Regions from separate parts of the Microbispora sp. ATCC PTA-5024 genome, predicted to be linked through region 2. Evidence: riboswitches for the same ligand, from Rfam matches in the RefSeq annotation. Region 2 holds a riboswitch; the other holds the start of a gene.
The links. Region 2 has a riboswitch for thiamine pyrophosphate ahead of MPTA5024_RS16530 (purine-cytosine permease family protein). Riboswitches for the same ligand answer to the same signal wherever they lie in the genome.
Positions count from the first base shown of each region.

Region 1 (10,047 bases), on a different contig from region 2:
GGCAGCACCCTGATGCCCCGGCGGCGCAGCACGTCGAGGACCGAGCCGCCCGCGGACGGGTCGAGCCGGCGCATGGCGACCGTGGTCAGCTCGGTGCCCGACGCCTCCAGGGCCTCGTCGAGCACCTCCAGGGAGGGCGCGCCGCCCGTCCCCATGATCAGGCGCGAGGAGAACTTCTCGCCGCCCAGCAGGAACGTGTCGTCGTCCGGCGCCGCCGCGGTGTCCTTCATCGTCATCCTCCCTGCACCGCCGTCAGCACCTCGACCGTGTCGCCGCCCGCCAGCGGGGTCGACTCCCAGCTGCCCCGGCTGACCACCTCGCCGTTCACCGCCACCGCGACGCCCGACGTGAGCGGCGTGAGGGCGCGCACGGCGTGGCCGGCGGTGGCGCCGTCGGGCAGCTCGACGGCCGTGCCGTTGATCACAACCTTCATCGGCTGAATCTCCCAGGATCACAGGACTTCACGACCTCCGGAGCGCCGGCGCCCGTGACGAGGGCGACGACGGCCTCGGCCGTGACAGGGGCCAGCAGGACGCCCGCGCGGTGGTGACCGGTCGCCGCGAGCACACCGGGCGGTCCGGCCGGGCCGATCAGCGGCAGGTTGTCGGGGGTGCCCGGGCGGAAGCCCACGGTGGTCTCGGCCAGCTCCAGCTCGCTGATGCCGGGCACCAGCTCCCTGGCGTCGCGCAGCAGCTCGTAGACGCCGCCGGCCGTCACCCGGGCGTCGAACGCCAGCTCCTCCACGGTCGCGCCCAGCGTGATCTCGCCGTCGCCGCGCGGGACGAGGTACACCGGCGACCCGTGGACCAGGCCCCGCACGCACCGGGTGAGGAACCCCTGCGGCCCGCGCAGGCGGAGGATCTGCCCCTTGACCGGCCGTACGGGCAGGCCGGGAAGCAGCGACGGCGACCACGAGCCGGCCGCCACGACGACGTGCCCGGCGCTCACGAGCTCGCCCGAGCCCAGCCGCACGCCCACGCCGCCGCCCACACCGCTGCCGCCGCCGTCGCCCAGGGGGACGATCTCGGTCGCCCGGTCGTACAGGATCTCGCCGTCCCAACGCTGTACGGCGGCCAGCAGGGCCCGTACCAGCCTGCGGGGGTTGATCCAGGCGTCGTCGCGGGCGAGCAGGCCGCCCCTGACCGCGGGGGAGAGCATCGGCTCCAGGGCACGGCACTCCCGCCCGGTCAGCCGCTCGACCCGCAGCCCGAGCGTCTCCTCGAACGCGGCGAGCCGGTCGAAGTACGCCATGTCGTCGGCGCTGTAGGCGATCTCCAGTGTGCCCTCGCGCCGGTGGTCGACCTCCACGCCGCTCTCGTCGTCGAGCTCGGCCCGGAAGCCGGGCCAGGCGGCGAGGGAGGCGAGGCCGAGCCGCAGCAGCGGCTCCTCGGTGTAGGTCACCTCGCTGACCGGCGCCAGCATCCCCGCGGAGGCGTGGGTCGCGCCGGTGCCGGGGGCCGGGTCGACGACGACCACGGACATGCCCTGCCTGGCCGTCCGCCAGGCGGCGGACAGTCCCGCGACCCCTCCGCCGACGACCACGACGTCGCAGACGAGGTCGGCACGGGCTCCGTGCGGATCTGACACAGCGCTCCCTTCGCCGGCATTACCCGGATCAGGTCGTCTGGCGGTCGAGAGCCTCCGCTCTCCTCTCAGCCCGGCCGCCGGGCTCCCGCGCGTCTTACGCCCCTCAGCCTAGCCCTGCGGCCCTGCGTCACGCACAACGGGCGGCACGGCCGGTGTGCGCAGTAGTTGCCCAAGTCGTTATGGCACCTCCATTGGCGGCATGCCCGGTGGGCAATCTATGGTCAGGTGGTGGATCACGTCGTGGTGGTGGGGGCCGGCCTGGCCGGCGTGCGAAGTGTCGAGGCTCTGCGGGCCCACGGTTTCGCGGGCCGGATCACGCTGATCGGCGAGGAACGTCATCGCCCCTACGACAGGCCGCCGCTGTCGAAGGCGGTGCTGCTCGGCGAGACCGACTCCACCGTGGTCGACTCCGACCTCGACGCCCTCGACGTACGGCTGTGCCTGGGCGCCGCCGCCAAGGGCCTGCGCGAGGGCGTGCTGGAGACGACCGAGGGCGAGCTGGAGTACGACGGCCTGGTGATCGCGACCGGCGCGACGCCGGTGCGGCTGCGCGGCGAGGGCCGCCAGCACGTGCTGCGCACGATCGACGACGCGCTCGCGCTGCGCGAGCGGCTGGTCCCCGGGGCCCGGGTCGCCGTGATCGGCGCGGGCTGGATCGGCGCCGAGGTCGCCACCGCGGCCGCCCGCGCCGGATGCGCGGTCACCGTGGTCGAGGCGGGCGAGACCCCGCTGGCCGCCGCGCTGGGGGCGGTCGGCGGGCACACCATCCCCTGGTACGCCCAGGCGGGCGTGGAGCTGCGGCTCGGGGCGAAGGTCGGCACGATCGACGCCGACGGGCTCACGCTCATGTCCGGCGCCCGGGTGAAGGCGGACGTCGTGGTCACCGGCGTCGGCGTGCGGCCCGCGGTCGAGTGGCTGAAGGGCTCCGCCGTCGAGGTGGACAACGGGGTCGTGGTCGACGAGCACCTGCGCACCCGCCTGCCCGGCGTCGTGGCGGTCGGCGACTGCGCCAACTGGTGGTCGCGCAGGTTCGGCACGCGGCTGCGGGTCGAGCACTGGGACACCGCCCTGCAGGCGCCCGACACGGCCGCCGCGGCCCTGCTGGGCGAGGACGCCGTCTACGACCCGGTGCCGTACTTCTGGTCGGAGCAGTTCGGCCACATGGTCCAGTTCGCGGGGCACCACCCGGCGGCGGAGCGGGTGCTGCTGCGCGGCGACCCGCGGGGCGAGGGGAAGTGGGCGGCCTGCTGGCTCACGGCCGGAGACCGGCTCGCGGCCATCCTGACCGTCGACCGGCCGCGCGACGTGGTGCAGGGGCGGCGGATCGTCGAGGCCGGGCACCGGCTCGACCCGGCCCGCCTGACCGACCCGTCCGTGCCGCTCCGCGACTGCATTATGACGTAATCGAGGTGTTTCCCGGCTGCTCGCCTGTGGTAATGGTGGTTCCGTGACGCTTACTGTTGCGCAGATCGACCGGGACACCGACCAGCTCGTAGGGGAATGGCTCCCCATCTCGGAGGCCGCCAAGAGGCTGGAGATCAGCATCGGGCGGGTCAAGCAGCTCCTCAAGGACAAGAAGCTCGTCGGCGTCCGCCGCGGCGGCGGCGAGCCCCAGATCCCCGCGGTGTTCATCGCCGGCGGCGACGTGCTGAAGGGGCTTCCCGGCACGCTCACCGTCCTGGCGGACGCCGGGTACGACGAGGTCGAGTCGATCCGCTGGCTGTTCACGGCCGACGACTCGCTCCCCGGATCGCCGATCGACGCCATCGCCGCCGGTCGGCACACCGAGGTCAAGCGCAGGGCGCAGGCCCTGGGCTTCTGAGCCGCGGGCGCATGGCATTGTGGTCGGGTGAGCGACACCCGGCGACAGCGACTGGCGCGTGCCAGGCTCTACCTCTGCACGGACGGCAGGCGGGACCGCGGCGACCTGGAGAAGTTCCTCGACGCGGTCCTCGCCGGCGGTGTGGACATCGTCCAGCTGCGGGAGAAGGGCCTGGAGGCCCGCGAGGAGCTGGAGCTCCTCGAGGTCTTCCGCGCGGCCTGCGACAGGCACGGCGCCCTGCTGGCCGTCAACGACCGGGCCGACGTGGCGTACGCGGCCCGCCCCGACGTCCTCCACCTCGGGCAGGACGACCTCCCGGTGTCCGTGGCCCGGGAGATCCTCGGCCCCGACGTGCTCATCGGCAGGTCGACGCATGCCGAGGCCGAGGCGACGGCCGCTGCCAGGGAGCCGGGCGTCGACTACTTCTGCTGCGGTCCCGTCTGGCCGACGCCGACCAAGCCCGGGCGTCCCGCGCCCGGGACGCCCCTGCTGGAGCACGCCGCCCGCCTCGGCTCCGGACGGCCCTGGTTCGCCATCGGCGGCGTCGACCTCGGCACGCTCGACCAGGTCGTCGCGCACGGCGCCCGCCGCGTGGTGGTCGTGCGCGCCATCACCGAGGCGCCGGACCCCGGCGCCGCCGCCGCCGAGCTCACGGCCCGCCTGGCCGCCGTCCCGCTCTGACCCTCTCGCGGGGTCAGGCGCCGCGCCCCTTCCCGCGGGTCAGGTGCGGCGGGCGGTGGCGGCCACGGCCAGGGCGGCCAGGGCCGCGCGGGCCGTCTCCTCGATCGGGGCGTGGTCGAGGGCGGCCAGGGCCTCGTCGAGGTACTGCTTGATCATTCCTTCGCACGCCGCCAGCGCGCCCGTCTCCTCGATGACCGTGCGGAGCCGCTCGACCCCCTCCTCGTCGAGGGCCGGGTCGCCCAGCAGGTCGCGTACGGCGGCGGCCTGGGCGGGCGACGCCTCGGCGAGCGTCCGGGCGATGAGCATGGTGCGCTTGCCCTCGCGCAGGTCGTCCCCGGCCGGCTTGCCGGTCTCGGCCGGGTCGCCGAACACCCCCAGCACGTCGTCGCGCAGCTGGAAGGCGATGCCCACCTGCTGGCCGTACTGGGCGCAGAGCCGGTCGATATACGGGTCGGGGCCGCGGGCGGCGAGGACGAGCCCCAGCCGCAGCGGCTGCTCCACCGAGTACTTCCCGCTCTTGTACAGGGCGACCCGCAGGGCGCTGTCGAAGGTGTTCTCACCCCGCGCCTGCTCCAGCAGGTCGAGGTACTGGCCGCACATCAGCTCGGTCAGCATGTGGTCGTGCACCGGCTGGGCCGCCGCCAGGGCCCGCGGGTCGAGCCCGCTGCCGCGCCACATCTGGCCCGACCACACCAGCAGCAGGTTGCCCAGCAGGACCGCGGCGCCCTCGCCGAACTGCCCGGCCGACCCGTGCCAGCCGGCGTCGGCGTGCATCCGCTCGAACCGCCGGTGCGCCGAGGGCATCCCGCGCCGCACGTCGCTCGCGTCCATCACGTCGTCGTGGACCAGCGCGCTCGCCTGCAGCAGTTCGAGCGAGGCCGCCGCGGCGTACAGGCCCGGCTCCTCGCCGCCGCCCGCCGCGCGCCAGCCCCAGTAGCAGAAGGCGGGACGCAGCCGTTTGCCGCCGGCCAGGAAGTCCGTCGCGGCCGACAGCAGCGCGGCCAGGTGGGGGTCGCCGAACATCGGGCGCTGCCGGTCCAGGAACTCCCGGAGCGAGCGGTCCACCTCCTGGCGGACGAGGTCGAGCGGGGCGACGGAAGTGGTCATGTCTTGAGCTTACGGGGCGGTGATCCCGCCGCCGATGGGGGAAGGGGCCCCAGCTTCGCGATCGCCATGTGGACCGCTTTACGTCCACATGTTGAGATCTCGGACTTCGGCGAAAAGGATCGGCCCTGTACCCTTGTAACCATGGCTCTCGGTCTGCCCTCACGCCGCCCCGATCGCGTCCCCACCGTTCGCGAGCTCCTGGCGGCGGGCGAGCGGTCGTTCTCCTTCGAGTTCCTCCCGCCGAAGACCGACGAGGGCGAGCGTCAGCTCTGGCGCGCCATCCGCGAGCTGGAGGCGCTGCGCCCGACGTTCGTCTCCGTCACGTACGGCGCCGGCGGTTCCACCCGCGACCGCACCGTCCAGATCGTCGAGCGCCTCGCCCACGAGACGACGCTCACGCCGGTCGCCCACTTCACCGCGGTCGACCACTCGATCCGCGAACTGCGCCATCTGGTCGGCAGGTTCGCCGACGCCGGCGTGCGCAACATCCTCGCGGTCCGCGGCGACCCGCGCGGGGGCGACCCGCTCGACGACTGGATCAAGCACCCCGAGGGCGTCCTGTACGCGGAGGAGCTGGTGCGGCTCATCCGGCAGGCCGGCGACTTCTGCGTGGGGGTCGCGGCCTTCCCCTACAAGCACCCCCGCTCGCCGTCCATCGAGTCGGACACCGAGTTCTTCGTGCAGAAGTGCCGGGCGGGCGCCGACTACGCGATCACCCAGATGTTCTTCCGCGCGGACGACTACCTGCGCCTGCGGGACCGGGTGGCGGCCAAGGGCTGCGACACCCCGATCATCCCGGGCCTCATGCCGGTCACCCAGATGAGCACGATCGCCCGGTCCGAGCAGCTGTCGGGGGCGCCGTTCCCGCCGGAGGTCGCGGCCCGCTTCGAGGCGGTCGCCGACGACCCCGTCGCCGTGCGGCGCCTGGGCATCGAGCACGCCGTGGACATGTGCCGCACCCTCCTCGAGGAGGGCGCGCCCGGCATCCACTTCATCACGTTCAACCGGTCGAGCGCGACGCGCGAGGTGTTCCAGGCGCTGCAGCAGACGCCGGCGCCCGCGGGCTCCTGAAACGACCGCAGGCCTCCTGGTGCTGCATCGCGTTGATCCTGTGGGTGCGTGCTGACCGGTGGGGCTACGTCACTCCTTGACAAGGACGGTCGCCAGGTGGGAGAGCGCGGCGTTGGTCTGGGCAAGGTCAAAGGCGGCGGGGTCGAATTGGTCGGCTGAGTCGAGGCCGAGCCACTCCAGGCGATCCTCATGCTCTTCGTGCATGGGGTCGGCGAGGATCTCCAGCAGATACTCGTAGCCCCAGATGCCGCCGCAGTCTTCAGGGGGGCAGGCGCGTCGGCCGGTGAGGCAGCGCGGATAGGCGACGCCCGGCTCGGCCGCGGCGACGGCCTCGACGAGGATGGCGTGCTCCCAGTTGTCACCGAAGTCGTAGGTGTAGCCGAGCCGGTCTTTCGGCGCGGGGACGACATGGCCGAGCCGTTTGGCGGCGGCGCTGGTGATCTGCAGTTCGCGGTCGGCGACGCCGTAGCGGCCCAGCGGGCTTTCGAAGACCCACAGGTGGTAGTCCTCCCAGCCGAAGGCGGCCTGCAGGACTTCATGCAGCTCGCGCAGCGTGATGGTGGAAGGGACTTCCAGCCGCCGCCAGATCGGCGGCCGTGATCCGGCCAGCGTCACCTTGATCCGGTGGACGCCGGGGGCCGTGCGGGCGCTGGAAGTGGTGGGTCGGACAGCCATGAGCGCATCTTGCCCCACCCGTTCCGCCGGCGTCCTCAGGACAACGAAGAGCCGTGGTGAACGGATGCAGGGGCACGTCGATGTGCAGCACGTTCATGCCGGTGTGGGGTGACGATCAACGGGGGTTGCCGGAGCAGGTGGCTGCACTGGCAGCGGGCGGGTGCTCCCGAGGATCGGGAAGGTCACCGCTGCGGCGGCAGCGGCAGCGGGACGCCCGCGATCACGTAGTTCTCGTAGCCGCCGGGGAACACGAACCGCGTCAGGAGGTCGACGAACCCGACGTCCCCGTAGAGGTGGCGGGCCGCCGTCGGGGCGTCGTGGGTCGACAGCACGGCCGTCCGCTCCGGGCGGCCCTCGCAGATGGCGTGGATCAGGCTGCGCCCGATGCCCTTGCCCTGGTAGTCGGGCCGGACGTGGACCTCGGCGATCTCCAGGGCGTCGCCGAACCACCTCTGCGCTGCCCGCGTCCCCGCCTGGTCCTGCAGGGCGCGGCGGACCACGTCGTGCCACCACTGCCCGGGCGCGCCATGGAAGCCGTACGCGAACCCGACGATGTCAGGCGACTCCGCGAGCAGGCAGACGAAGTCGGGATACGTCGCGTGGTTGCGCATTATCGCCAGGCGGCCGGTGAGCTGGTCCGTCGGCGGGCGCATGGCCTCGGTGTAGATGTCCAGCACCGTGTCGATGACGGTGATGAACGTGTCTGGCCCCACGCGTCGCAGCTGGATCACTCATCGGAGACTAGCAAAGCGTTCCGGAGGCGAGGCGGCCACCGGAGGGTCACTCCACCTCGGCCGGCGTACCGCCGGTGATCCGCACCAGTTCGTCGAAGCTGGTGGGGAAGACCGAGTGCGGATGCCCCGCGGCCGCCCATACGACCTCGTGCTTGCCGAGCCAGGCGTCCACCAATGTCCGGACCGGGGCGGGGTGACCCACGGGGGCGACGCCGCCGATGGGCTGGCCGGTGTGCTCGCGCACGAACTCCGGGGTGGCGCGCCTGACCTTCGCGACGCCGACGAGCCGCGCCACCAGGGCCGTGTCCACCCGGTGGGCGCCGCTGGTCAGCACGAGCAGCGGGGCGCCGTCGGCGTCGAAGATCAGGCTGTTGGCGATCGCCCCGATCTCGCAGCCGAGCCGCGCGGCCGCCGTCGCCGCCGTCGGCGTGGCCTCGTCGAGCACGACGATCTCGCCCGTCACGCCCTGCGCGCGCAGGGCCGCCTCCACCCGGGCGATGTTGGGATGCAACTTTTCCGGCACGCGGACACTCTAAACGGATGGCGAGGACGAGGCCGGTCAATTGCCTTCTCCTTGACCACGAGGGCCGTACGCTAAGGTCCTTTGGTCCGTGCTTGGGAAGAATGAGGGGTTGGTCACGATGGGGGGTCGACGGCAGGCGGTCGCCGCGCTCGTGATGGCGGGGGCGCTAGCCCTCGCCACGGCAGGGGTCCCGGAGGCCGCGCAGGCGAGCACGCAGGTCCGTACGGGCGCCGTCCCGGTGTCGTCCGCCGTCGCGGCGGCGGCCTACCCGCCGTTCACCGCGCCGTACAAGACGCTGAAGCTGGGCGCCAAGGGCTCGGCCGTCAAGGCGCTGCAGACCCGCCTGAAGCAGCTCGGATACGTCCCGGGCTCGATCGACGGCCGGTACGGCGGCGCCACGCTGACGGCCGTGTGGGCCTTCCAGAAGATCCAGGGCATCACGCCGACGAGCACCGTGGCCAAGAGGACCTGGAAGGCGCTGGAGAACCCGAAGGCGCCCGCGGTCCTGGTCCCCCGCGGCAGGCCAGACCGCGTGGAGGTGAACCTGACCAAGCAGGTCATGGTCCTCTACCGGAACGGCGTGCCCCGGCTGATCAGCCACATCTCCAGCGGCAGCGGCATCCCGTACACCGAGTACGCGATGTGGAACGGCAAGCGGCAGCGCTTCAGCGGCAGCGCCCGCACGCCCACCGGCGACTTCGCGACCACCTGGCGGGTCAGCGGCTGGCACCGGTCCTACCTGGGCCAGCTCTACAACCCGATCTTCTTCAACGGCGGCATCGCCCTGCACGGCGCCCTGTCGGTGCCGCTCTACCCGGCGTCGCACGGCTGCGTCCGGCTGCCGATGCACGTGGCGGAGATCCTGCCCGGCCTGCTCGGGACCGGCGTCCCCGTCCACGTCCGCGGCCGGTTCGTCCGCTGACCCGTACGGCGCCGGGGGCGGCCCAGGCCGCCGTGTTCCGCCAGGTGCGCCCCGGCGCGGTGCGTGACGCCGGCGATCCCGGGACCGCGGTACGGAGCCCCGCCTGCCTGAGGCCGCGCCGCGAACCCGGGGCGGCGTAGAACGCCGGCGCCTCTGCCGGGAGTCGTCGTGAGACCCCCGCACGATCCGTCGTGCGGGGGTTTCGGCTGTTCCGGGACCGTTCTTGGGGCCGGTCCTCGAACCCTTGTTCGTTGACAGTCTTGACAGTGAGGCATGATCGAATCTATGTTCGATGCAGTGGGCGCGGGACTCGCGGCCTGCGCCCACCCCGTTGGAACCGTGCCCTCGTCGTCGGCGGAGACGAACGCGGCACGGCCCGCGGCGTGGGCCGGACGGGGAGAGGGGAAGCTCCTCGTCCGGCCGCCCACGGGAGCCTGAAGCATCGGGCGGTCCCTCGCCGGCACCACGGGATCGTCCGTCCGGCGGAATTGTCGGTGGGGTCTGCGACTGTGATGTCACCGGCGAGCCTCGCCGGATGCCACGACTCGAGGAGGCGGGCATGACGGAACAGAGCGGAGAGCAGCGGAACGGGCCACGGCTCTCGCAGACGGTCCTGGCGCATCTCGCGGACGCCAGGGCGTGCCTCGCGGACGCGTCGGTGGGGCCGACCCCCGCCGACCGGTACGTGTCGGCCCATCTGGCGGCGCTTCGCGCGGCGGCCGGGATCCTCGCGGCCCGGCCGCGTCCGATGGACGGGCGCAGGCGCCGGCTGCGCAGCGCGTGGGAGTTGCTGCCCGAGGCCGAGCCGAAGCTGGCCGACTGGGCGGCCTACTTCGCGGTCAGCGCGACCAAGCGCGCGGCGGCCGAGGCCGGCATGGTGCGCGTCGTCACCCCCACCGACGCCGAGGAGCTGATCGCCGAGGCC
Region 1 is NZ_KI866522.1:2,093,157-2,103,203, reverse strand. It holds gene MPTA5024_RS09310 (thiazole synthase) at 1-230, opposite strand, end outside; gene thiS (sulfur carrier protein ThiS) at 233-433, opposite strand; gene thiO (glycine oxidase ThiO) at 430-1,587, opposite strand; TPP riboswitch at 1,576-1,686, opposite strand; gene MPTA5024_RS09295 (NAD(P)/FAD-dependent oxidoreductase) at 1,816-2,991, shown strand; gene MPTA5024_RS09290 (Rv2175c family DNA-binding protein) at 3,035-3,409, shown strand; gene thiE (thiamine phosphate synthase) at 3,437-4,090, shown strand; gene MPTA5024_RS09280 (polyprenyl synthetase family protein) at 4,130-5,197, opposite strand; gene metF (methylenetetrahydrofolate reductase [NAD(P)H]) at 5,339-6,268, shown strand; gene MPTA5024_RS09270 (plasmid pRiA4b ORF-3 family protein) at 6,338-6,943, opposite strand; gene MPTA5024_RS09265 (GNAT family N-acetyltransferase) at 7,126-7,674, opposite strand; gene MPTA5024_RS09260 (YbaK/EbsC family protein) at 7,724-8,200, opposite strand; gene MPTA5024_RS09255 (L,D-transpeptidase family protein) at 8,319-9,122, shown strand; gene MPTA5024_RS09250 (SAV_6107 family HEPN domain-containing protein) at 9,682-10,047, shown strand, end outside.
Region 1: another riboswitch for thiamine pyrophosphate. It lies ahead of thiO (glycine oxidase ThiO); the one in region 2 lies ahead of MPTA5024_RS16530 (purine-cytosine permease family protein).

Region 2 (10,047 bases):
CGCGAGCGCGCCGTCGGCCACGCGGTCCTGGGTGTGGACGTGGTGGCCATCCAGGCCCTGAAGACCGTCGCCCCGCCCGTCACGGCCCTCGCCGGGCTGGAGGTGACCGGGGTCGCCCGCCACGGCAAGTTCCTCGACCTCGACTGCGACGGGCTGCACTTCGTCACCCACCTGGCGCGCGGCGGCTGGCTGCGCTGGCGGGAGGACCTGTCCGGAGCCAGGCCCGTCCGCCCCGGGAAGGGTCCTCTCGCGGTGCGGGTACGGCTGTCGCCCGGTGAGGACGACCGGGCGCCGGGCTTCGAGCTCACCGAGGCCGGGACGCAGAAGCGCCTGGCGGTGTACGTCGTGCGCGACCCCGCGGAGGTGCCGGGCGTCGCGAGCCTCGGCCCCGACCCGCTGTCGGAGACTTTCACCGTCGACGCGCTCAAGGCGATCGTGGGCGGCAACCGCACCCAGATCAAAGGCCTGCTGCGGGACCAGAAGGTGATCGCCGGCATCGGCAACGCCTACTCCGACGAGGTCCTCCACGTCGCCAGGATGTCGCCGTTCAAGATCGCCTCGTCGTTGACGGACGCGCAGGTGGCCGACCTGCACGAGGCGATCGTGACGACGCTGCGCGACGCCGTGGGCCGGGCGCGGGGCCTGGCCGCCAAAGACCTCAAGTCCGAGAAGAAGTCGGGCCTGCGCGTCCACGGCCGTACCGGCGAGAAGTGCGAGGTCTGCGGCGACACGATCCGGGAGGTGTCGTTCGCCGACTCCTCCCTCCAGTACTGCCCGACCTGCCAGACCGGCGGCAAGCCGCTGGCCGACCGCCGCCTGTCCAAGCTGCTCAAGTGACGATCTCCGGGGGCAGGTGGCCGGTGTCGCCGAAGGACACCAGGTCCATCCGCCCGCCCCGGCGCCGCCAGCGGGAGATCGAGCCGTTGGCCACCTGCCCGTAGCCGAAGATGCGCCCGACGTCGTCCGGCGTCCCGCCGCCGAGCACGTGGCGGATGAGCAGCACGACGGCGTCGTGCGCCACGACCAGCACCCGCCGGCCCGCCTCGGCCGTTCCGGCGTCGTCCAGCACCTCACGGATCCGGACCGATACGTCCGCGAACGACTCCCCGCCCGGCGGGCGGTAGAACGGCAGGCCGATCCGCTCCATCTCCCGCCGCTCGGCCGGGAAGCGCTCCTCGATGGCACGGGGCGTGAGAAGTTCGAACACGCCGAGGACCCGGTCGCGCAGGCGGTCGTCGACGCGCTCGGCGGGCAGCGGCCGTCCGGCCGCGCGCAGCCCCTCCCGCGCGATCTCCCAGGTGAGCCGGGCCCTCTGGTACGGCGAGCACCAGACCGACTGGGGCAGCGCGTCGTCAGGCAGGCCCGCGAGGAGGTGGCCGACCGCCGCCGCCTGCTCCCGGCCGCGCCCGGACAGGCCGATGTCGGCGTCCCGCCCGTCGATCCGTACGGCGAGGTCGTCGCGCACGGCGCGGGCCGAGGCGGCGTTGGCGGTGCTCTCCCCGTGCCGGACGGCGGTGATCTCCTCCATCCCTCGACGCTAGCCACCCGGCCGTCCGCCCGGCATACCCCTGAGGGGGAGCACCAGCTTGGAAGCCGGACCGAGCACGGGCGCCGGGGCGCGACAATGGGCCCATGACGATGCCGGAAATCGCCCCCGCCGCTGTGCCCAAGGGCGCCTACCTGCTGGACGTCCGCGAGATCGAGGAGTGGCGCGCGGGGCACGCGCCGGAGGCCGAGCACATCCCGCTGGGCGACCTGCAGCAGCGGGTCGACGAGGTGCCGGCCGACCGCCCGGTGTACGTGGTGTGCCGGGCCGGCGGGCGGTCGGCGCACGCCACGCTGTGGCTCAACCACGTCGGCAGGGACGCCGTGAACGTGGGCGGGGGCATGCAGTCGTGGGCCGCCGCCGGGCTGCCGATGGTCAGCGAGAGCGGGGAGCCCCCCTTCGTGGCGTAGGTAAACGGATGGCATAATCACGACGACATCCGAAAAGCGCGGGAGCTCGGGCGAGACCGGGCTGAGAGGGCGGATTCTCCGACGAGACGTGCCGCCGACCGCATGAACCTGTCCGGATAATGCCGGCGTAGGGAGCGTGTGATGACATCGGCCGTCGTCGACCCCGCCCGGGCGGAAGTGCCCCTGACCCTCGACGAGGAGGCCCCCCGCACCCTCGGGCTCCTCGACCAGAGCGCGTTCTGGGCCAACCTCGGGGTGAGCCTTCTCGGGTTCGCGGGGGCGTTGTTCCTGCTCGACCCGCTGGGCGGGCACCCGCTCCCGTTCGCCGGGGCCGTCCTGGCCGCCGTCGTGGGCAGCCTGATCGGCACGGCCATGGTGGGCCTGGCCGCGATCCCCGGCGTCCGCACCGGCCGACCGGCCATGGTCCTGCTGCGCGGGCTGTTCGGGGCCCGTCTGTCGTACGTCCCGACCGTGCTGAACATCGTGCAGATGATCGGCTGGGGGGCGTACGAGCTGTGGGTCGTCGCGAGCGGCGCGCGGGCCGTGTTCGGCGGTGCGGTGCCGGAGCGCGTGTGGGCCGTCGTGGCGGGGGCGGTGACGATCGCGCTCACGATCCGGCCGCTCGGGTCGGTGCGGCTGCTGCGCCGCTACGTGACGGCCGGCGTGGTGATCGCGATGGTCTGGCTGTCGGTCGCCCTGTTCGCCCGCGGTCCGTCGCTGGGCGGTGGCTCGTGGGACGCCTTCGCCCCGGCCGTCGACTACGTGATCGCGTTGTCGGTCTCGTGGGTGCCGATGGCGGCCGACTACGCCCGGCACTCCCGCACGAGCGGCTCGGCCTTCGCCGGCGTGGTGGGCGGCTACACGATCGCCCAGGTCGCCTGCCTGGCCCTCGGGATCGCGGCGCTGGCGCTCGTGGGCAACGACATGGACAAGGTCTGGGACCCGTTCGTGGCCGCGCCGCTCGGGGCGCTGTTCTTCGGCATCCTCGTGCTGCGCGAGGTCGACCAGTCGTTCGCCAACGTCTACTCGACGACGGTGTCGATCCAGAACCTGGCCCCCCGCGTCGACCGCCGGGTGATCTCCGTGGCGATCGGCGTCGTCACGACGGTGATCGCGCTGTTCGCCAATGTGAACTCCTACGGCGCGTTCCTCAACGTCATCGGGGCGGTCTTCGTGCCGATGTTCGCCGTGCTGGTGGTGGACTACTTCCTGCTCGGGGGCGCCTCCCGGTGGAACACGGCCGAGGACGCCCCCTCGCGGTGGTTCATGGTCGTGCCGTGGGTGCTCGGGTTCGCGGCCTACTGGGTCGTCACCGCGACCCCGACCGTGGGCTGGTGGGACGGGATCTGGGCGGACGTCCGGTCCGCCGTCGGGTTCGAGCGCCAGCCGTGGATGAACGCCGCCCTTGCCGCGTTCCTCGTGGCCGCCCTGCTCACGCTGCCGACCGCTCTCGGGAGACGCCGGCGGGCGGTCTGACCGCCGCGGGGTCCGCGTCGGCGCGGGGCGCCCGGGTGGCCAGGGCGACGCCGGCGCCGCTGACCACCAGGCCGGCGACCGCGAGCGGGCTCAGCGGCTGGTGGAGGAGCGCCCACGCCATGACGGCCGTGACGGACGGCGTGAGGAAGAACACGCTGCTCGCCCGGGCGGCCTGTGACCGGCGCAGCAGCAGGTAGAGCAGGGTGAACGCGCCGATCGAGTTCACCAGCGCGAGCCACAGCACGGCGCCCGTGAACGGCGCCCAGGCCGTGACCCGCGGATGTTCCAGGGTGACCGTGAGCAGGCCGACGACCGGAACGGCGGCGAGAAGCTGCACGGCCTGGCCGCTGCGCAGGTCCATCCGCGGGCAGAACCGCTTCTGGTAGAGCGTGCCGAGGCTGAGCCCGAGCAGCCCGGCACCGCAGAGCAGGACCGCGGCCCCCGCCGACGAGACACGCTCCGCCACGGCCAGCGTCACCCCGGCGGCCCCGAGCGCGAAGCCCGCCCACTGCCGCGCGCTCACCCGTTCACCGAGCAGCGGTACGGCCAGCAGCGCGGTGAGCACCGGATGGAGCCCCTGGACGAGCGCCGCGATCGCCCCGCTCACCCCGAGCGCCATCGCCGTGTAGATCGCGCCGAACTGCACGGCCTGCAGGAGCAGCCCGGCGACCACCACGTGCCCGAGGACCCGGCCGCGCGGCCAGGGGGCCCGCGCGGCCAGCGCGACCACGGCCAGCAGCACCCCGGCGAGCGCGAAGCGGGCCAGCGTCAGCAGCAGGGGCGGCGCCGCGCCGAGCCCGATCGACCCCGCGACGAACGCGCTGCTCCACAGGACGACGAACGCCCCCGGCACGGCCGCCTCCGCGACCCTTCTCCCCGTCATCCCGGCCTCCCGTAACCATCCAGAGTGGTTATCACGATGATGGAGCCGCCGATAACCTGTCAAGGCGGTTACGATGGAGGCATGTTCACGTTCTGGAGCGGCAACCTCGCGCTCGACTTCGCCGGCACGGTCGGCCACCGGGAGACCGAGCCGGTGGAGATGATCGGCACGCCCGATCTGCTCGCCGCGTGGGCCGTGGCCGCCGGGCTCCTGGACGAGCCCCCGGCCGTCGACGCCGAAGGTCGCGACCGGGCGGTACGGCTCCGGGAGGCGGTCTACCGCCTCGGTGTGGGCCCTCTGCGCGGGCGGGGGCCGGCGGAGGCCGACGTGGCCCTGGTGAACGCGCTCGCCGCCGGGTCCCCGGTGGTCCCCCGGCTCGTTCCGGACGGCGCCGGCCTGCGCGTCAGCCGTACGGGGGACCTGGACGCCGTCCTCGCCGCGATCGCACGGTCGGCGGCCGAGTTGTTCGGCGGGCCGGACGCCGCGCGGATCCGGCAGTGCGAGCGGACGGTCTGCACCCGCCTCTACGTGGACACCTCCCGCGGCGGCTCGCGCCGCTGGTGCGACATGCGCGAGTGCGGCAACCGGGAGAAGGCCGCCGCCTTCCGCTCCCGCCGGCGCGCCCCCGGCGGGCCGGTCAGGTGAGGGCGCCCTCGAGGCGGAGGAGGTGCTCCTTGGCGGCCGGTCCGCCGGCGTAGCCGCCGAGCACGCCGGGCGACTCCACCGCCCTGTGGCACGGGACGATGACGCAGACGGGGTTGGCGGTCAGGGCGTTGGCCACGGCGTGCAGCGCCTGCGGACGCCCGATCCGCCCAGCCAGGTCCCCATGTGTCGTGACGCTGCCGTACGGCACCGACAGCGTCATCTGCACCACGGTCCGGGCGAAGGCCGTGGCGAGCTGGAGGTCCACGGGCAGGGAGAACGCCCTGAGCCGGCCCTCGAAGTAGGCGTCCAGCTCCCGCCGCACGGGGTCGAGGCGGCGGGGGTCGGGGCCGATGAACGAGCCGATCGACCGGTACACCCGGGCGAAGACCGCGTGCTCGTCGTCGTAGCTGCAGGCGGCCACGCCGCGGGCGGTCACCGCGAGGACCAGACGGCCGACGGGGGTGTCGGTGGTGCCGAACGCCACGTCCGGCGGGGACTCGCCGACGTAGCCGGGGGCGGTCACCCGTAGCAGGGCTTCGAGGTCCCCTGTGGACATTGGCCGCCCCACTTCCTCTCACTGCGTGGTCGAAGCGTATCGGAGCCGCCGCGAGCCGGTGGAAAAGCCCAAGATCGGTTGGCGAAAGACGGCACGATGGGAACGTGGGTGACTCCAGTATCGACGAGGGGGACGAGGACGGCCTCGCCCGCGCCGTCGTCGCCAGCTCGCCGGACGCCGTCGTCGCCCTCGACCGCGACCTGACGGTGCTGACGTGGAACGGCGCGGCGGAACGGCTGTTCGGCTGGCCCGCCGCCGAGCTGCTCGGCAGGCGCGCGCCCATCGTCCCCGACGAGCTGATGGCCGAGCACAACGCGGTGCTGGAACGGGTGCGCAACGGCGGCACCGTCTCCCTGCGCACCAAACGGTTCGACCGCGACGGGCGGCTGCTCGACCTGCGCGTCGACACCAGCGCCCTGTGCTCGGAGAACGGCACGCTGCTCGGGTACGTCAGCGTCTACCACCCGGCCGAGGACGACGACGCCGCCCAGGGGCGGGCGGCCCGGCGGGCCCGGCTCGTCCGGCGGCTGACCGACGTCGTGGGGGACATCAACGCCGAGCTCGACCTGCCCGTCGTCCTGGACCGGATCGCCGCCAGCCTCGCCGAGCTGACCGGCGCCGACGCGGGCGGCTTCGTGTCGATCGAGGGGGACGAGCTGCGGCTGGTCGGGCTGCACGAGCTGCCCGAGGCCATGCGGGGCGTCACGGCGGGCCTGCACACCAGCCTCGTCGGCAAGCTGCTGCGCACCGGCAAGACCGTCCTGCTGGAGACCGGGCCCGACGGCTTCCAGGACCTGATCTGGGCGCGCCTGCCCGGGCTCCACACGATCGCCGTGGGGATCGCCGCCGTCGGCGGCCGTCCGTATGGAGCGCTCTACGCCCTGTTCGCCCGGCGCAAGGCCGGACATCTGGAGCTGGAGCTCCTCGAACTGCTCGCGGGCCACGCCGGCATCGCCGTGGGCAACGCGATGGCCTACCAGGACGCCGTACGGCAGCGGGCCCACGAGCGGGCCGTCTTCGACGCCAGCGCGGACGGCATCGCCGTGCTCGACGGCACGGGCTCCGTCGTCCGGTGGAACCCGGCCGCGGCCCGCCTCACCGGCGTGCCCGGGGAGAAGGCGGTCGGCGGGCCGCCGCCGTTCCCGCTGCCGGAGCCGGGGGAGAAGCTCACCATCCAGCTCCCGTCCGGCCGGTGGCTCGACGTCCTGCGCGCCGAGATCCGGGAGACGGGGGAGATCGTTGTCGACTTCCGCGACGTGACCAGGGCCAAGGAGCTGGAGGAGGCCAAGGACCTGTTCCTCGCCACCACCAGCCACGAGCTGCGCACGCCGATCACGATCGTCCGCGGCTTCGCCAGCACGCTCGACTCGCGCTGGGAGCACCTGTCGGACGAGGAGCGCAGGTCGGCTGTGCACACGATCGCCGAGCGGGCCCGCTCGCTCGGGCGGCTCATGGACCACCTGCTGCTCGGCGCGCGGGCGGGCGCCGACGAGCTCAAGGTCGAGGTGGAGGTGTTCGACCTGGCCGAGCGTGTCCGGGCGGCGACCCTCGGGCTGCCCGTCCTGTCCGCCCGGCACCGGGTCGAGGTGGACATCCCGCCCGACCTCCCACCCGTGTACGGCGACTCCCTGGCCACCGACATCCTCCTCGGCCAGCTCCTGGAGAACGCGTTCAAGTACTCCCCGGACGGCGGCCTGATCCGGGTCGAGGCCCGGCGGGAGGACGACAGCGTGGTCCTCGTCGTCGACGACGAGGGGATCGGCATCGCCCCCGCCGACCGGGAGCGGGTCTTCGAACGGTTCGTCCAGGCGGACAGCGGCGACCGGCGCAGGTTCGGCGGGGTCGGGCTCGGGCTCTACATCGTGCGCAGCCTCGCCCGGGCCCAGGGCGGCGACGTCTCCGCGCTCCCCCGGCCGGACGGCGGGACGCGCATGCGGGTCGTCCTGAAGGCCGCGGGCCTGCCCGCGTGGTCCGACACACCGGACCGGTAACGGTGTCACCACCCAAGAGCTGATCTATTGTCCATTGTGCACAAGCTGTGATCGGAGCACGGTTTCCCCGACGAGTGAACGGGGCATTTCGGTCGTGGAGCTGGACTCCGCGGGGGGAAGGGAATCGGGGAGGTGAGTGCGTCGAGCGTGGTGATGTTGCCGTACGCACCGTCGAGCGTCGCCGTCGCACGCCAGCGCCTCAGTGCCGAACTGGCAGCCGCGGGGCTGGTCTCCTCCTCCGTCGACGACGTCGTCCTCGTCCTGAGCGAACTGCTGAGCAACGCCCTGCGGCACGCGCATCCCCTGCCGTCCGGCCAGCTCAAGGTGGCCTGGATGTGCTCCGACAGCCAGATCGAGGTGGCCGTCAGCGACGGCGGCGCGCACACCGAGCCGAGGGCCGGCCGTCCCACGCTCTCCTCCCTGGGCGGGCGCGGGCTCGGCATCGTGGAGTACCTGGCCGAACGCTGGGGGGTCCGCCACGACGAGGAGGCCACCACGGTGTGGGCCGTCGTCGCCGCTTCCTGGCCCGCCCGAAACGGTCACAACGGCATGACCGCAACCCCGGCCCTCCGTGAGGTCGGCTGAGCGTCGACCCCGCCGGGCCGCCCGGGCGCGAGCGCCTCGGACGGCCGGTGCGACGACGGACCGTCAGGCGAGGCGCGCGGCGCGCGGGTAGAGCACGATCCGCTCGGCGGTCGTCCAGGCGGAGCTCACCAGCAGGTAGACCCCGGCCGCCAGCGGGAGCACGGTCGCGACCGCGACCGTCCAGAACGGCATCGCCATCAGCAGCCGCCGCATCGGCGTGCCGGGCTCGATCCGCCTGGCGGCGATCCAGGCGACCGCCGCGAGCAGGGCCAGCACCACGAGGAAGACGGCGCCTGGGCCGCTGACCAGGCCCGCGCCCGCCAGCACGGCGCCGAAGTGCTCACCGAGCGGCACGCCCAGCAGGCCCTGGGCGAGCAGCAGGTTGGGGTGCCCCGCGATGGCGACCGAGGTGAACAGCCGGTAGGTGACCATGAAGAACGGCGACTGCGCGAACGCCGGCAGGTAACCGGACAGCGGGGAGACGCCCTCCTTCGCGTAGAGGGCGTTGGTCTCGCGCAGCAGCCGCTGCGGGTCGGACTTCCAGCGGGCGCGCAGCTTCTCGGCCTGCGGCTGGAGCCGCAGCCGGATCCGCTGGACCCGGGCGACGCGCACGCTCAGCGGGAGCAGCGCCAGCCGTACGGCCAGGGTGAAGACGACGATCGCGAGCGCGGGGCCGACGAGACCGCTGAGACCGGTGAAGAGGTGGTAGACGGGGACGAGCACGACGTCGAACACGGGAAAGCCTTTCGTCTGCGGAGGAAACAGGGCATGACGAAGGCGCCCGCGATCACTCGGTGATCAGGCGGGCGCCGGGCTTCCCGACGGCGCCCGGGGGCGTGGTCGCCCCGCGGTGTCCGGATCGCGCAGCCGGACGAAGACGGGCGCGCCGCGGCCCGCCCGGCGCGCGGAGGGCGGCTCGACGGCCGGCGTCGAGACCGGACCGGCGAGCATCATCCAGGCGAGCACCAGGACCGCGACGCCGGTCAGCCCGAGCGCGGTCGCCACGCCGAGCCCGGGAGACCCGGCGAGCACCTCGGCCAGCAGCCACGCCGGCGATCCGAGGGCGGCCTGGAGCACGTTCACCTCAGCGCGACAGCTTCCCGACGACGGTGATCGCCGCGACGACGAGGAACGCGATGACGGCGATGACGAAGAGGAACTTCAACGTCGCGAACAGCGCGGGGATCACGAATCCGAACACCAGCCAGACGGCCAGGATGATCCCCAGAACGGTCAGTGCGGTACGGGCCATAGCCACAAGGTACGCGGTGGCACCGACAACCGCGAGCTTGATCCACAAGTGATCGCCGGGACGTCGCCGCGGTCCCCCGTACGGCCGTCGCCGTCCTATGGGCGGCGCCGCAGCGCAATGGGGATCATGCCTGGGGTTTCACGTGAATCATGCCCGTTCGGTATAGGACTCCGGACGCGGGTCTTACGGTCCGGTGACACATGGGCGGAGGGGCGGCGAAGCGGGCCTACCGTGGGGACATGGCGTCCCGAGGAGTCCGATGACCGGCACCCCCGCATCCCGCGTCCTGGTCGTGGACGACGACCCCACCGTGGCCGAGGTCGTGGCGCGGTACCTGGAGCGCGACGGGCACGAGGTCGAGTGCGTCGGCGACGGCGCCGAGGCCCTCAGGCGCGCCCTCGCCGACCCTCCCGACCTGCTCGTTCTCGACCTCATGCTGCCCAAGATGGACGGCCTTCAGGTCTGCCGGAAGCTGCGCGAGCGGTGGCCCGTACCGGTGATCATGCTGACCGCGCTCGGCGAGGAGATCGACCGGGTCGTCGGCCTGGAGACCGGCGCGGACGACTACGTGACCAAGCCGTTCAGCCCGCGCGAGCTGGCGCTGCGGGTGCAGTCGGTGCTCCGCCGGGCCCGTGGGGCGCTCGTCCCCACCGGCACCGGGGTGCTGCGCGACGGCGACCTCGTGGTGGACGTGGGCGCCCAC
Region 2 is NZ_KI866523.1:856,886-866,932, forward strand. It holds gene MPTA5024_RS16515 (Fpg/Nei family DNA glycosylase) at 1-837, shown strand, start outside; gene MPTA5024_RS16520 (histidine phosphatase family protein) at 830-1,528, opposite strand; gene MPTA5024_RS16525 (rhodanese-like domain-containing protein) at 1,633-1,956, shown strand; TPP riboswitch at 1,985-2,107, shown strand; gene MPTA5024_RS16530 (purine-cytosine permease family protein) at 2,098-3,432, shown strand; gene MPTA5024_RS16535 (DMT family transporter) at 3,389-4,315, opposite strand; gene MPTA5024_RS16540 (CGNR zinc finger domain-containing protein) at 4,397-4,960, shown strand; gene MPTA5024_RS16545 (methylated-DNA--[protein]-cysteine S-methyltransferase) at 4,953-5,516, opposite strand; gene MPTA5024_RS16550 (ATP-binding protein) at 5,621-7,507, shown strand; gene MPTA5024_RS16555 (ATP-binding protein) at 7,640-8,092, shown strand; gene MPTA5024_RS16560 (YidC/Oxa1 family membrane protein insertase) at 8,156-8,827, opposite strand; gene MPTA5024_RS16565 (DUF6412 domain-containing protein) at 8,891-9,175, opposite strand; gene MPTA5024_RS42235 (hypothetical protein) at 9,177-9,344, opposite strand; gene MPTA5024_RS16570 (response regulator transcription factor) at 9,604-10,047, shown strand, end outside.